One region of the Mesorhizobium sp. M0018 genome, then DNA from elsewhere that is predicted to be linked to it. Evidence: riboswitches for the same ligand, from Rfam matches in the RefSeq annotation. Region 1 holds a riboswitch; each other region holds the start of a gene.
What was found. A riboswitch is a leader RNA that binds a small molecule or an ion and turns the genes downstream of it on or off. The one in region 1 is predicted to bind cobalamin.
Positions count from the first base shown of each region.

Region 1 (5,313 bases):
TCCGGGACGCGTGGTGAGTGAATGTCGTAGACTCCGGGACCGATTTCGTTCGGATATTTGGAGCTCGTGAAGGCGTCCAGCAGTTCCATCTTCGAGCGCGACGTCTCAATCGAAATGACATCCGCATCCATTTCAGCGATCGCGTCGATGATCTCGTTGAACTCCGAGTAGCACATGTGGGTATGGATTTGAGTCGCGTCCTTTACACCCGTTGAAGCGATCCGGAAGCATTCGACAGCCCAGTCGAGATAGTCGTTCCAATCAGACTGGCGCAGTGGCAATCCTTCGCGAAACGCGGCCTCATCGATCTGGATCATCCTTGCGCCGGACCATTCGAGATCCGTCACCTCGTCGCGGATGGCGAGCGCGATCTGGCGGCATGCTTCGGAGCGGGGTACGTCGTCGCGAACAAAAGACCAGTTGAGAATGGTCACCGGGCCTGTGAGCATTCCCTTCACAGGGTTTTCCGTAAGCGACTGGGCGAATTGCCACCAGCGCAGCGTCATCGGCTTGGGCCTCGATACGTCGCCGAAGATGATGGGGGGGCGCACGTAACGCGACCCATAGCTCTGCACCCAGGCATGCTGGGTGAAGGCAAAGCCGGACAGCTGCTCGCCGAAATGCTGTACCATGTCGTTTCGTTCGAACTCACCGTGCACCAGCACGTCCAGCCCGATCTCTTCCTGCCAGCGAATTGCAGCCTCGATCTCCTTCTTCAGGAAGGTCTCGTAGTCGACATAGCTCAGCTGGCCCTTCGCATGAGCGGCCCGCGCCCTGCGTACCTGCGGCGTCTGCGGGAAGGACCCGATGGTCGTCGTCGGGAACGGCGGCAGCCCGAGCGTGCCGGCCTGGACTCTGGAGCGCTCGGCAAAAGCGCTCTCTCGTCGCTTCATGCTGTCGTCAATGCTGGCGATCCGCCCCTCAACCAGCGGGTCATGGATCTTCGTGGATCTCACGCGAGTGGCGGCAGCCTCGGCAGACGCTTTCAACGCGCCTGCCACCGCATCCCTGCCTTGGGACAGGGCCCGGGCAAGCAACACCAACTCGTCGGTCTTCTGGGCCGCGAAGGCGAGCCACGACCTGATGTCCGCGTCGAGTTCCGTCTCCATGCGGAGGTCGATCGGCACATGCAGCATCGAGCAAGAAGGCGCGATCTCGACGCGGTCCAAGGGCCAGCCGGCGACGATCGGTTTGATGCGGTCGAGAATGGCGGGCAGGTTCGCACGCCAGACGTTGCGGCCATCGATCAAGCCAAGCGAGAGCACCAGATCCTTCGGTGCGAGCCGACCCACCGTTTCCAGCTGCTCGGGAGCGCGCACGAGATCAATATGCAGCCCGGCCAGGGGCAGAGAAACCGCGGTTTCGAGATTGTCTCCCAGCGGCCCGAAATAGGTAGCCAGCATGATCTTCAGCTCGGGCGCGGCTTTCGACAGCTGGCCATAGGCGAATTCGAACGCAGCTCGTTCGTTCGGGTTCAGATCGAGGACAAGCGCTGGCTCATCGATCTGCACCCAGTCGGCTCCAGACAGCTTCAGCCTCTGCAGGAGTTGCTCGTAGACGGGCAGCAGCCGCGGCAGGAGCGCGATGGGATCGAATCCTTCGGCAGGCGATTTCGCCAGCTTGAGGAAGGTGATCGGTCCAAGGATGACTGGGCGTGTGTGAACGCCGAGAGCTTTAGCCTCGATGAAGTAATCGACCGGTTTCGTCGACGACAGGGCGAACGTCTGATCATCGTTGAGTTCCGGCACAATGTAGTGATAGTTGGTGTCAAACCACTTGGTCATTTCCATCGCGGTTACATCAGACCGATGAGCCGCCTGCTGGTGACCAGCGTGTCGACAATCCTCCGTCTGACCCTGGTTGCCCCGCGCCATTGCGAAGTAGATGTCAAGTGGAACCTCGCCGCTATTCCAGCCGTAACGGGATGGAACGGCGCCGACCATGGCTGCGGTGTCGAGCACATGGTCGTAGAGCGAGAAGTCGTTCGACGGGATTTTCGACACGCCGCGATCGTGCTGCTCCTCCCAGCTAGCGGCACGGAGCGCCTTCGCGGTCGTGAGAAGGTCGGCAGCGGACGATTTTCCGGACCAGTAGCTTTCAAGCGCGAATTTCAGTTCTCGCCGACGACCGAAGCGCGGCACGCCGAGCGTTGCTACAGGAATTTGCTGAGAGACAGTCATGCCAGACCCCGATGGTTGGGGCGTCGGTGACAAGGAAGGCGCTAGCAGGCCGGCACGAACGCCAGGCTGCAGCGGCCACCGAGACACCCCGCCCGTGGACGTAATTCGCCGTGGCAGGTCTCCTGGCTCGCGGGGTCATAGCCTCTACCCGTCTTCCCAAGGCTATTCGCCTCAGTGACATGAGTGGGGTTGGCTCGCCGCTAACAGTTGCGGGGGCAGCGCCGGCATCGCACCGGCTTCCCTCTTAGCTCCGCTGCGGCAGCGCCGTACGGAGAACCACGACGCGGGAGACAATTACAGCAGTTCGCTTCTTTGTCAACGCCGCATAAAGAAATGTTTATGTCGTTATGTTAAATTTCCGTTGGCATGTTCCAAAGGTCGCCTCGAAAGCGAAAACTGTGGAAGCCTTGAGCGGCCGGTAAATCAAAGCAATGACGCACGGCGCCCTTGTCCAGGAGGATAGGAGTTCGTCGGCTGCCGGCAGCAAACATACCGGCAAGCGCCGTGGTGCTGCTTAGCGCATCATGCGAACCACCTCGGCGTCGAACTTCGGCTCCGAGGTTCCGACCGCTTCGTCGCTCGCGACCATATTCGGCTCAATGGCGAGGCTGTTGCCCATGTGGAAGCTGTTGGCCGTGATGCCCTCGGTGATATGACACAACGATTTCGGGGGGAGCACACCGAGGCCAGGCGCAGCGGCGTGTTGCGAAGTGATCGACGCCAATGTCTCGAACTGCTTGTTCGCAGCCCACCGGCTCAAGGTAACCCGGCTCAAACCACCGGGCCAGCTCAAGTCCTGTCCAAATGAGGCCTGAGCGGCAAATCGTCGTGCACGCGCACGGTTTGGCGTTCGATCTTGTGATGCGTCTTGGGCGGACAATCGCCACGGTGCAGCGCGCAGAAGCGGTCCCCAATTGGGAAGCCGAGGGCGGTGAGGGCAAGCCAGCGCCACAGGCGGAAGGGGACTTGGACCTGTTTGCCCTGCTGGACCACAAGTCGCGCCACAGGGCCTCAAGGAGAAGACCAAGAGTGATTATCGCGGGACCTCGCCAAATTCATCAAAAGCAGCGGGCAGTCAAAGTTCGGCGCCGATTGACATGGAGATAGCCATCGCGGCGGACCGCCCAGGCGGACCGCAAGCCGGAATACAACCGGGTGCAGGCGGCCAAGCTCGTCCACAAGATGGCGTCGGGCACACACCGGCGATGGGAGAGCGGACCGTGGAGTGCAGGAACTTCACGCCTATCCACGCTCCCGTGGACGTGTCCTGCGGCACATCGGCAGCGATATTGAGGAGGCAGTTGAGCTTCTGGTCGAGCACTCTTACCTGCCACTACCTACGCTTAACGTCATCTCGTACTGAAAACGCACCACGCAAGGTCGAGATGTAACATGCGCCCTTCGTGGATGGTTCTAAGCTTCCTCGGGCGCGGTCAATCTGTGATAACGGTCGCTTGGAACCTCCATCACCGCGACGCGATCAAGGTTGGCGTATCGCGCTCGGTAGTAACCTTCTTCCTCCACTTCGGCGAAACTACACTGGGGAACGTCAAAGGTCGCAGCTTCCAATCCGAAGAAAGTCGTAGCGGTTTCTTCATCCAAGAAGTTCCACTCATCTTCTCCGTCGTCATATGTGACGCGAACATAGGAGGCCATGCGCACGGCTTCCTGATCACCCATCTCTGCGATGATGGCATCGCATTCTTTCTTCAGCTTTCCTGAAACCTCACCCTTATCCCAGTCATCCAAAGCCCGATAGATTTCTGGATGATAATGCTCTGGCATCTCCTCTACATCGTCACCGATAAGCTCAATGGTGCGGACATATTGCGGATTTATCAAGAGTATTTTGTTGTCAAGGCTCCAACAATACAGCCATGGCCTGCTTGTGTTATTTCTACGCAGATTATGAAGTTCCTTCAACTGACGTAAAATCGATTCACGCCCCTTTTCATCGATAGGATATTGGCGGCTGCCAACAGTCGTCTTGATTCTGAGCGTGCCGTATCGCGTTTCGGCATCGGCAATTGCAAACGGGCTCGTGCGCCACTCCTCGACATCAATCTTCCAGCCCAGCAGCTCCTCGACCGTGCATTTCAACGTGAGACAAAGGTCCTTGATCTGCTCGACGTTCAACTGCGTTTTGCCTGTTTCCCAACGGGCCACAGTCTGTTGCGTCGTTGCCATCTGCTCTGCCAAATCTTTTTGAGTCATGCCCAGTCGAACCCTAAGCTCTTTCATGTTCATAACTCACCTCGCGTGTTCAACACACGCATCGTGGATGAATTAATCTAACACGTCAAGCGTGTTCAAAAATCGCAGCATGTGTTTTTAGGGCGTCTTCGAGGCTCCGGCAGCCGTTCGTGACCACTTGCGCAAGACACAGGGCTGGTACACAGCACGAATGGGCGATCAAAAATTACTGCTGCGATGCTCGTCATCAGCCAAGCTGCCGCCGCACCTTCCACTAGGGTGCCAAGGTTCGAAATGAGTGCAGCCGACCATAGCGAACGGAAGGTCTTGTGCTCAAAAGGAACGAGTGAAGATCTTCGCCATTGTGGGAAGCCTCGGGATTGACCGCGGGGCTGGATTTGTTTCGCCTCACTCAACCATGGCCTCGCCGTACAAGCCAAGCTGCCACAGTGCGCGCCTGCTAACCCAGAAAACTTGGCGGCCTTACAGGCATGCGCAGGACGTGCGAAGCCGCTCAAATCTCCCCAGATGGTCAGCCATCGAAGACCGGCATCACTTGCCCGTTGAGCGGCTATACGATAATGCTCCGCGCTAAGCAGGAAGCGCCAAAAAATTCGAGCGGCGACTTCATTCTCCTATTCAGGAAGGAACTATGAGGCGGCAGACGCGACCATTCACCGTGGAAATCAAACAAAAGCGCAATTATCAAAAATCCGCACGTTCCATCTGGGGCAATTTCGACATCGCCGCGGCGATGGCCGAGACAACAAAGGAAGTCGAGCCGTTAAATCGTCAGCTTGTTGACTCTACTGTAGTGGCCCTTGATGCTGAACCTTTGCACAAACCGCGAGTGGAGCATTTCATGGCCAATCCCCTGGAGACCGAGTCAGCAGTAGTTCATAGCGAACCGGCAGACAAAACGGAAACGCCAAAACCGAAG
Region 1 is NZ_JAMYVL010000023.1:47,043-52,355, reverse strand. Features, by position in the region: gene metE (5-methyltetrahydropteroyltriglutamate--homocysteine S-methyltransferase) at 1-2,180, opposite strand, end outside; cobalamin riboswitch at 2,276-2,476, opposite strand; gene NKJ81_RS26055 (hypothetical protein) at 2,695-2,973, opposite strand; gene NKJ81_RS26050 (helix-turn-helix transcriptional regulator) at 3,594-4,427, opposite strand; gene NKJ81_RS32720 (MFS transporter) at 4,490-4,789, opposite strand; gene NKJ81_RS26040 (transposase) at 5,026-5,313, shown strand, end outside.

Region 2 (5,313 bases), on a different contig from region 1:
TAGCACCATAGCCAAATTAGTAGCATAGCTGCCGGCACAAAGCAAGAACAAAATAAGGCTACGCCTCAAATAATCGCGTCAGGTCGGCGCCGCCCCTCACCCTTACCATTCCAGGGGCGAGCCGCTTCGTGCGGCTTTCCCTTCTCCCCTTGTGGGAGAAGGTGGCCGCGAAGCGGCCGGATGAGGGGTGTTCCAGCTTGGCACCAACAGCGCCCCGGCCAGCACCTCTCAACCGTCTTTGCGCTGCGCGCCAATCCACCTTCTCCCACAAGGGGAGAAGGAAGAAGAGGCGCCAGCAACACCCCTCAGAACTCGATCCCCTGCTGCGCCTTCACGCCGGCGGAGAAGTGGTGCTTGGTCACGCCCATCTCGGTGACCAGATCGGCCGCCTCGACCAATACCGGTTTGGCGTTGCGGCCGGTGACGACGACATGCAGGCCTTCGCGACGCGCCTTCAGCGCCGCGACCACCTTTTCGAGATCGAGGTAGTCGTAGCGCAGCGCGATGTTCAGCTCGTCGAGCACCACGAGGCTGATCGACGGCTCGGCCATCAGCTCCAGCGCTTTCGCCCAGGCAGCCTCGGCCGCCGCGATGTCGCGCTTCAGGTCCTGTGTCTCCCAGGTAAAGCCTTCGCCCATGGCGTGCCAGACGACACGGTCGCCGAAGGCGGCAAAGGCGTCTTTCTCGCCGGTGTGCCATTTGCCCTTGATGAACTGAACGACGCCGACGCGCTTGCCATAGCCGAGCATCCTGAGCGCCAGCCCAAAGGCGGCCGTGGTCTTGCCCTTGCCCGGTCCGGTGTTGACGATCAGCAGCCCCTTCTTGACCGTCTTGGCCGCGACCTCGGCGTCCTGCACCGCCTTGCGCTTGGCCATCTTGGCGCGGTGGCGTTCCTCGTCCTTGGGATCGATAGTATCAGCCATGTCATTTCACCTTGAGCGGCAGCCCCGCCACCATCAAAAGCACGGTGCCGGCAACAGCCGCGACGTCCTGGTTCAGCCGGCCGGCGGCGTCGCGAAACCGTCTTGCCAGCGCATTGTCCGGCACGATGCCCTGGCCGACCTCGTTGGACACCACGAACCACGGCCCACGCGGCCGCGACAGCACATCGGCCAGCCTCCGGCATTCGGCCTCGACATCATGGTCGGCCAGCATATGGTTGGTCAGCCACAGCGTCAGGCAATCGATCAGCACCGGCTGGCCGTCAGGCAGCGCTCCGATCGCGCCGGCAAGGTCGAGCGGCGCATCGATGGTCGTCCAGCCGGCGCCGCGGCGCGAGCGGTGCAGCGCGATGCGCTGGCGCATCTCGTCGTCATAGGCTTGCGCCGTGGCGATATAGCTCCAAGGCGGCGGGCCGACCGTCACCAGGCTCTCGGCATGCGCGCTCTTGCCGGAGCGCGCACCGCCGATGACCAGGGTCAGTGCCCCGGCAGCGCGGTCAGGCAAAGCTGTCGCGCAGGCTGGTCGCCGTGCCCGTGAAGCGTCCGCGCACCACGCCGACGACCGCGCCGAGCACCAGCCAGAACACCAGGTTGGTCAGCGTCACCGCCACCACGAACTGGTGGTGCAGGCCTTCCGGGATCGCCGTCTCGAAGCTATCGGGCTGCGGCGCGCCGACAATATGCGGCGCCACGATCAACGCTACGGCAAGGATCGCCAGCGGCAACGATCTGCGGAAGGCGATAAGGCCGAGCCCGGCGGCGGTCGCCACCACTGTTGCCCACCACCAGATCTGGCGTTGGACAAGGTCGGCCGCCGGCATCGCCGGCAGTTCCGGCGGCAGGCCGAGGCCCGGCGCCAGCGTGAACACGGCAAAGCCGGCAAGCCCCCAGAACAGGCCCTGGCGCCAGTTGCCGATGCCGCCGGCGAATTCCGAAACCGCGATCAGGACCAGCGCAAAGCCGATGCCGGTGACGATATTGGCAACGACGCTGAAGCCGAAGCGCTCGAAACCGTCGGCCGGCGCCCAGCCTTCGTCTTCCGCCGGAGCCATTGCTTCAGCCGGTGCCGGCGCGGCGCTGCTCATAGCCGTCGTGCCCGCGGCGTTTTCGGCCGGTGCCGCAGGTGCCGCGGCATGGTCATGGCCGCCGCCGGCCTGTTCGTAGACTTCCGCCTTCAGGATGAGCGGCACCGTGGCATAGGCTTGCATGCAGGCGAGAGCCACGCCGGCCACAAGCCCTGCGATCGCCGCGATGAACACGACGTTGCGAAACAGTGTCATGATGTCAGCCCCTTGTCAGTGGCAGGGAAAGCCCATCGAATGGCGATAGTCGTGCGCGGCATTGTGGACCGCATCGATATGCGAGAAGCCGACAAAGCCCATGACGAAAATGCCGAGGAATGCAGCAAGCGCCAGCTGCATGAGACGCGACTGCGAGGAGGCGGAAGCGCCGAGCGAAACGGAAGCGGTATTCATGTCTTGTCCTTTCGCCCTCCACCCGAGGGCATAGAAGTCAGTTTCCTGTCGCCGGCAGGTCTCCTGGCTCGCGGATCAGCGCCCTTCCCCACCTTCCCGAAGGCGAACCTTCAGTGGCATATGGAGAGGACTACCGCACACAGTTGCGGGGGCAGCCACGGCATTGGGCAAACAATTTCGCCCGCACCGCATTCCCTCTTGGTTCCAAACGGAACCGACGACATCAGCGACTATAGGCAGAATCGCCGCGCCCGGCAAACCAAATTCCGCCGGATCGTGTGGCGAATGCGCCGCCTCGCCAAGTTCGCAGACCGGCGCCGCGATTGACAATTTTCGCAGCCGGGTGTCGGCTGGCGGATGGGGAGGAAGCCGGCATGCAACCCAGCCCGAACAAGCGATTCCCTACAACGGCCTGACGCGGCCCGAGCCGACGCTGCCGTCAAACAGCCTATTGGGACATCGCAGCCTATCAGCGCGATCTCGAGGCCATCTGGTATCGCAACTGGCTGCTCGTCTGCCGCGACGCGAAGCGCTCGCCGATCCGGCCGCCGATATCGACAACATCGTCGCGTTCGGTACCCAGGTGCTGGAGGAGGATGCTGATATCTGCGAGGTCAACCAGATGGGCCTGCGCTCGATGCGCCACAAGGCCGGCGTGCTGATGCCCGAGGAATACGACTTGCACCGCTTCCACAACTGGGTGCGCGAGCGCCATGCGGCGCTCGCACATCAAAGCGATTTGGGCAGATAACGCCAGGTGACGAAGCCGCAGGCCACCGCCAGCAGCCCGAGCGTCGCGAAAACCGCGCCCAGGCCGAAGAACGCCAGCACGCCGGCCAAAGGCTTTCCGGCTGTGGCCTAAAGCAGCCCTGATGCCGACCGGCGCCAACACGACGCAAGGTCCTGCTTCTTTTGACGGTGGCAACCGTGATAGTCGTCTTGCCGGGGCTGAATCAAGACAGCGAGACCATGAGCATCGACACGCCGACCGCAGCCGTTCAGGATCAACCGAAGTCGAAGCGCATCGCCGTTATCGACATTGCACGCGGCATCGCTTTGCTTGCCATGGCGAGCTATCATTTCACCTGGGACGTCGAATTCTTCGGCTACACCGATCCCGGCCTCACCGCCTTCGGCTGGTGGAAAATCTACGCGCGCTGCATCGCCTCGAGCTTCCTGTTCCTGGTCGGCATCAGCCTCTATCTCGCCCATGGCAAAAAAATCCGCTGGACCGGCTTCTGGAAGCGCTTCGCCATGGTTGCCGGGGCAGCGCTCGCAATATCGCTGGTCACCCGCATCGCCACGCCCGACGGCTTCATCTTCTTCGGCATATTGCATGAGATCGCGCTCGCCAGCCTGCTCGGCCTGGCGTTCCTGCGCCTGCCGGCGCTGCTGACGCTGCTTGTCGCCGTATTCGTCGTCGCTGCGCCTTTCTACCTGCGATCCGAAACGTTCGATCATCCGGCTTTGTGGTGGGTCGGCCTGTCGGCGACCAACCCGCGCTCCAACGACTACGTGCCGCTGCTGCCCTGGTTCGGCGCCGTACTTGCCGGCATCGCGGTTACCAAGCTCGCCGCCACCTCCGGCGCGCTGACGCGGCTGTCGGCATTGGCGCCCGGCCGCTGGGCAAATCCGCTGGTCTTCATCGGCCGGCACAGCCTTGCTTTCTATCTGATCCATCAGCCGGTGCTGATCGGCTCGGTCTGGCTGTTTTCGCAATTCATGCCGGCGCAGGCCGAAACCAGGGAGGTGCGTTTTCTGAAATCCTGCCAGATATCCTGCGAGCAGGCACGCGACACCGAGTTCTGCTCCAGCTATTGTGCCTGCATGCTGGACACTCTCCAGGGCGAAGCCTCGCTTGACCGGCTCTACAGCGACGACCAGTCCCCAGAGTGGAAGGCGCATATTGGCGAGCTCGCCGGCACCTGCACCGCCCAAACCGAGGCGGCGGAACCGGGAACGCGCTAATCGAGGGAGGACAATAATGAGCGACAGTCACCCGAAACCCATGCAGCAAAATCCTGGGCAGCCGAAGCTGGGGCACATCCCATGGCCGCCGCTGATCTATATCGCTGCCATCATCGTCAGCGTCGCGCTAGGGCTGTTCTATCCGCTGCCGTGGATCGGCGATCTTCTCGGCGACATCCTGTTCGCCGCCGGCCTTGTGGGGTTGGTGGCGGTTGCCGCGCTCTGGTTCACGGCAATCCGCACCATGATCCGCGCCAAGACGACGCTCAACCCGAACGGCGTGCCTGACCATCTGGTGACCACCGGACCCTTCGCCGTCAGCCGCAACCCGATCTACCTCGCCAACACGCTGCTGCTGGTCAGCCTCGCCTTTGTCACTGGGATCGCCTGGTTCCTGCCGCTGGCAGTCATCGCGGCGTTCCTGACGCAGAAGCTGACGATCGAGAGCGAGGAGAAGGTGCTGACGGCCAAATTCGGCAAGAAATACCGGGACTACGCCAAAAGGGTGCGGCGCTGGATTTGAGCCGAGGCTGACACCGGCTTAGGTGGTGACGCCGAGCTCCACCAGCCGCTCGACGCAGGATTCCTCGGCCTGGTCGAGCTCTGCCAGGGTCTCTTCGAGGTCGCGGCGTTTCTGGCGGAGATCCTCGCGCTTTTCCTCGATGCGCTTGATCATCAGTTTGAGCTGGCCTACCTCGCCGGGCGGCTCCCTGTACATCTGGATGATCTCGCGGATCTCGTTGATCGAGAAGCCGAGTCTTTTTCCCCGCATGATCTGGCGGATGAGATGCCGGTCCGACGGACGGAACAGCCGCGTGCGGCCGCGTCTTACCGGCTGCACCAGCCCTTCGTCCTCATAGAAGCGCAACGTCCGCGTCGACACGTCGAATTCGCGGGTCAGCTCCGTGATCGAATAATATTCCCGCATC
Region 2 is NZ_JAMYVL010000002.1:227,845-233,157, reverse strand. Features, by position in the region: gene cobO (cob(I)yrinic acid a,c-diamide adenosyltransferase) at 306-923, opposite strand; gene cobU (bifunctional adenosylcobinamide kinase/adenosylcobinamide-phosphate guanylyltransferase) at 925-1,446, opposite strand; gene NKJ81_RS03395 (CbtA family protein) at 1,439-2,221, opposite strand; gene NKJ81_RS03390 (CbtB domain-containing protein) at 2,237-2,416, opposite strand; cobalamin riboswitch at 2,453-2,650, opposite strand; gene NKJ81_RS03385 (SRPBCC family protein) at 2,760-3,167, shown strand; gene NKJ81_RS03380 (heparan-alpha-glucosaminide N-acetyltransferase) at 3,386-4,384, shown strand; gene NKJ81_RS03375 (methyltransferase family protein) at 4,401-4,907, shown strand; gene NKJ81_RS03370 (MerR family transcriptional regulator) at 4,926-5,312, opposite strand.
Region 2: another riboswitch for cobalamin. It lies ahead of NKJ81_RS03390 (CbtB domain-containing protein); the one in region 1 lies ahead of metE (5-methyltetrahydropteroyltriglutamate--homocysteine S-methyltransferase).

Region 3 (5,313 bases), on a different contig from region 1:
CGGATGTCGAATTTCATGCGGGCGTCGTCGAACGAGTTGAAGCCGCACTCATAGGCCGAAAGCTTTTCCGGATCGGGGTTGCGATAGGCCACCAGGAAGGGTGCGGCGAGCAGCGCCAGTCCGACGACCAGCGCCACGCCGATGAACAGGACGATGGGCAGGTACGAACTCAACAATGCGTTCATTCTGCAGCTTTCCGTTGCGGCCAATCCACTCTGATTACAGCACCGGACCCACTTGCGGAAGCGTGACAGTTTAACCACTGAACCGTTTTAAGGGGGCTCTATGCTGCAACGCGGCGAGGGTTAGCGCAGCGCTTTCGGCGAAGCAAGTCAAACCTTGTTCAAATCGCGGTGCTGGACGGCATATCCGGGAAAACTGGTCCGATCCGCTCCTGTTTGATTTCCTTCACTTTTTACTCCACTTTTCTCTCCTGACATGGATGCCGCCAAAACCCTGCTAGCATGGCACGGAATCGCAGGTCATTTTCTCTGTCCAAAATCGTCCGGATGCCGCCTTCATGAAGGAAAAAATCTCGCTTGCCATGGCCCGCCGCATTGCGCTGGCGGCACAGGGATTCAATGACCCGCGCCCCACCGGCACGCCTGACCGCCGGCATCTGGCCCGCGTGCTTGCCCGTACCGGCCTGCTGCAGATCGATTCCGTCAGCGCCGTGGTGCGCGCCCACTATATGCCGCTTTATTCGCGGCTTGGCCCTTACAAGCTGGCGTTGCTCGACAACGCCGCCGTCACGCGCAAGCGCATGGTCTTCGAGTATTGGGCGCATGAAGCCTCGTTCTTGCCGGTCGAGACCTATCCGCTGATGCGCTGGCGCATGCAGCGGGCCGAACGCGGCGACGAAATGTACAGCGGACTGGCCAAATGGGGCCGCGAGCACGCCGCCTATATCGAAGACATCTATCGCGAGGTCGCCGAACGAGGCCCGATCGCGGCGTCGGCTTTCGAAGGCCAGAAGGGTTCGGGCGGCTGGTGGGGCTGGAGCCATGCCAAGCATGCCTTCGAGTGGCTGTTCTGGGCCGGCCGCATCACCACGGCGCATCGCCGCGGCTTCGAGCGGTTCTACGATCTGCCGGAGCGCGTGCTGCCGCCGGCGGTACTCGCGCTACCGGTTCCCTGTCCCGAGGATGCTCACCGCGAATTGCTGCGCATCTCGGCCCGCGCCCACGGCATCGCCACGGCAGGCGACCTGCGCGACTATTTCCGCCTCTCGCCCGCCGACATCAAGGGCCGCATCGAGGAGTTGGTCGAGGCCGGCGACCTGTTGCCGGTGAGCGTCGAAGGCTGGAGCAAAACAGCCTATCTCCACAACGACGCCCGTTTGCCGCGCAGGATCGAGGCGCGCGCCTTGCTCGCGCCGTTCGATCCCGTCGTCTTCGAGCGGTCGCGCACCGAGCGCTTGTTCGACTTCCACTACCGCATCGAGATCTACACGCCGGCCGAAAAGCGCCGGTATGGCTATTATGTGCTGCCATTCCTGCTCGGCGACAGCATCGTCGGGCGCGTCGACCTCAGGGCCGACCGTCCGGCCGGCGTATTGCGCGTCCATGCCGCCTATGCGGAGCCCGGCGCCCCGCCACAAACCGCTGCCGAACTCTTCGAGGAATTGAAGCAGATGCAGGGCTGGCTCGGGCTTGAGCGCATCGAGGTGACCGCTGCCGGCGATTTGGGCCGGCCGCTCGCGGACATCGCCGCGCCATAGACGTGCGTTGACACGACTGCCTCCACAAGCCTAAATCGGTTCCAGACGGTCCCCTGCCCGCAACGGCAGGGGCCAAGAGGGAATGCGGTGCGAAATCTCGATTTCAAATCCGCGGCTGTCCCCGCAACTGTAAGCGACGAGCCAAGGCCGAAAACCACTGGGATATTCCCGGGAAGGCGGCACCCAGGCGATGACCCGCGAGCCAGGAGACCTGCCGTCTAGGACCTAAGAATCCGATGGCCTGGCGGGTTTTCCGGGCAAGGAGCCTGATTTGGAACGCGACAGCAGTTTTCCGGCTGAGACAGCGGATTTATTGTCCGGCCATGGTGATTCCCCGGCCGGCGTTACCGTCATCGTCTGCTCGTCCTGCCGTGACGAGACCGGTTCGGACGCTCATCCGCGCGCCGGCGAACTGCTCGCAGAGGACACGCGCCGCGCTGCTTCCAGCGAAAACATCAAAATCCGCGCCGTCGAATGCCTCGGCAATTGCAAGCGCCGGCTCAGCGCGGCCATGCTGCGCGACGGCTGCTGGAGTTACGTCTTCGGTGATCTGACCACGACCAGCGGCGCCGATCTCGTCACCGGGGCAAAGCTGTTCGCCACCTCGACGGATGGGCTCATTCCATGGCGCGGCCGTCCCGATTGCCTGAAGCGCGGCCTGGTTGCCCGCATCCCTCCCCTTGACCTGTTGAAGGACCTGACATGACCGCTGCCTCCCTTTCGCGCGTTCCCTGCACCGTGGTCACCGGCTTTCTCGGCGCCGGCAAGACGACGTTGATCCGCCATTTGCTCGAAAACGCCAAAGGCAAGCGCCTGGCCATCATCGTCAACGAGTTCGGCGACATCGGCATCGACGGCGAGATCCTGAAGGGCTGCGGCATCGACACCTGCCCCGAGGAAAACATCGTCGAGCTGGCCAATGGTTGCATCTGCTGCACCGTCGCCGATGATTTCGTCCCGGCGCTGGACCAGATCCTGTCGCTGACGCCGAGGGTCGACCACATCCTGATCGAGACATCCGGCCTCGCTTTGCCCAAGCCGCTGGTCCAGGCCTTCCAGTGGCCGTCGGTGAAAAGCCGCGTGACGGTGGACGGCGTCATTGCCGTGGTCGACGGACCGGCGCTGGCTGATGGCCGCGTAGCCAACGACATGGACGCCCTGCAGGCGCAGCGGGCGCAGGACGAGACGCTCGACCATGACGATCCGGTCGAGGAAGTGTTCGAAGACCAGCTCGCCTGCGCCGACCTGATCATCCTGTCGAAGAGCGACCTGATGGACGCAGCCGGCTCGGCCCGTGCCAATGCCGTCATCGGCAAGCACGTTGCGCGGGCGGTGAAGATCGTACCGACTTCGCAAGGCAAGGTCGACCCTTCGGTGCTGCTCGGCCTCGGCCTCGCCGTCGAGGACGACATCGAGAACCGCAAGACCCACCACGACGACGAGCTCGACCACGAACATGACGATTTTGACTCGTTCGTCATCGACATCGCATCTGTGTCCAACCCGAACGAGCTCGCACAACGCGTCGCCACGGCGGCGGAGGAAGAAAACGTGTTGCGCGTCAAGGGTTTCGTCGAAGTCGGCGGCAAGCCGATGCGGCTCCTGCTGCAGGCCGTCGGTCCGCGCGTCAACCACTATTACGACCGCGCCTGGACCGCTGAAGACGACCGCCGCTCGCGCCTCGTCGTCATCGGCCTGAAAGGGCTGAACCGCCCGGCCATCGAGCGTATCCTCGCCGGCTGACCCCAGGTACGAGCCGCGATGCACATCCTCACCACCACATCCGCCTCGCTCGACGATCTCGCCGAGCCTGTCGATCTCAGGCAAACGCCTGCGGATGTCGTGGCGCTGTCCTTCACCGACAGCGACCTGGCCGGGCTGGCGGCGGCGTGGAAGGCAGATGCGCACCGCCTGCCGTCGATGCGGCTCGCCGCCTTGCGCGACCTGCGCCATCCGATGTCCGTCGACCTGTGGATCGACAGTGTCGCCCGCCACGCCAAGGTCATTCTGGTCCGCATCCTCGGCGGCTATGACTGGTGGCGCTATGGCTGCGACCAGCTCGCCGCTATCGCGCGAAATCGCGGTATCAAGCTGGCGCTCCTACCGGGCGAGAGCCACGACGAGGATTTGCGACTGATCGAAGGCTCGACGCTGCCGCGCGAGGAGTTGGACGCCCTGCTTGGCTACTTCCGCGAGGGCGGGCCGGCAAATATGACGGCGCTGGTGCAGAGGCTGGCAAGTCTCGCTGGATCGGGTGCGGCGGTAGCCGAACCTGTTAGCGTGCCAAAGGCGGGATTTTACGAGCCGGGACTGGGGGTCGTAGAACGCGGTGTCCCCCTCCCCCTCGAGGGGAGGGCCCGGCCGCAGGCCGGGGGTGGGGTCCTCTCCGAAGCGCGCCTGCACAAAACGTCGAGCACTGCCGTGACGACCCCACCCGGCCCTGCGGGTCCCCTCGAGGGGGAGGGGGACGTCGTGCCAATTCTCTTCTACCGTTCGATGCTGCTCGCGGCCGATGTCGCGCCCATCGACGCGCTTTTCGAAGCCCTGCGCCACCGCGGCATGGCTCCCGTGCCTATGTTCGTCTCCAGCCTCAAGGACCCGGCGTCGCTCGCCTTTGTCGCAACCGCGCTCGCAACCCTGAAGCCTGCCGCCATCATCACCGCCACAGCTTTCGCCTCGGGTGCCGAGCCCGGCGTTGAAACCCTGTTCGACCGCGCCGGCGTGCCCGTGTTCCAGGTCATCGTCGCAACCACCCGCCGCGACATCTGGCAAACCAATCAGCGCGGCCTGGCGCCCGCCGACCTTGCCATGCATGTCGTCCTGCCCGAGCTCGACGGCCGCATCCTGGCCGGCGCCATTTCATTCAAGGGCGAAAGCGAAACCGACCCGGCGCTGGCCTTCCGCGCCTTCGCCAACCGGCCTGAGCCCGACCGCGTGGCGCAAGTGGCGAACCGTGTCGAGGCCTTCGTGCGCCTGCAGCGGTCGCCGCGTGCGGAGCGCAAGCTCGCCATCCTGATCCCCGACTATCCGAGCGCCCCCGGTCGCACCGGCTACGCGGTTGGTCTCGACGTGCCGTCCAGCGTCCTGGCAATGCTGCACGACCTCAGCGAACAGGGCTACGCCGTTGAAAGCATTCCGCAAACACCGCGCGAGTTGCTGGAGACGCTGGAAAAGGGCGGCCATGGGCTGGCATTGAAGGAGTATTTGACCTTCTCGACGGAATTGCCGCCGTCGGCCATCGCTGCGGTGGAAGCCGCATGGGGAAATCCAGAAGATGAGACAGGTTTGTGCGAGGCACCCCCCTCTGTCCTGCCGGATATCTCCCCCTCAAGGGGGGAGATTAGCAGTTCCGCCACCGGCTCTCCCTTAAGGCCCTCGGTAATTGGCGAAAGTAGAGACAACAGCGCAATCTCCCCCCTTGAGGGGGAGATGTCCGGCAGGACAGAGGGGGGCGCGACAGAACGCCAACCTTCGCTGCTGGTCAGCGAAAAACAATTCGCCTTCCGCACAGCCACCTTCGGCAACGTCACCGTGGCACTCGCCCCTGACCGCGGGCGCTCAGCCGACCGCCGCGCCGACTATCACGACCCGAC
Region 3 is NZ_JAMYVL010000002.1:192,275-197,587, reverse strand. Features, by position in the region: gene NKJ81_RS03220 (NADH-quinone oxidoreductase subunit A) at 1-185, opposite strand, end outside; gene NKJ81_RS03215 (winged helix-turn-helix domain-containing protein) at 521-1,720, shown strand; cobalamin riboswitch at 1,750-1,953, shown strand; gene NKJ81_RS03210 (DUF1636 family protein) at 1,992-2,426, shown strand; gene cobW (cobalamin biosynthesis protein CobW) at 2,423-3,463, shown strand; gene NKJ81_RS03200 (cobaltochelatase subunit CobN) at 3,482-5,313, shown strand, end outside.
Region 3: another riboswitch for cobalamin. It lies ahead of NKJ81_RS03210 (DUF1636 family protein); the one in region 1 lies ahead of metE (5-methyltetrahydropteroyltriglutamate--homocysteine S-methyltransferase).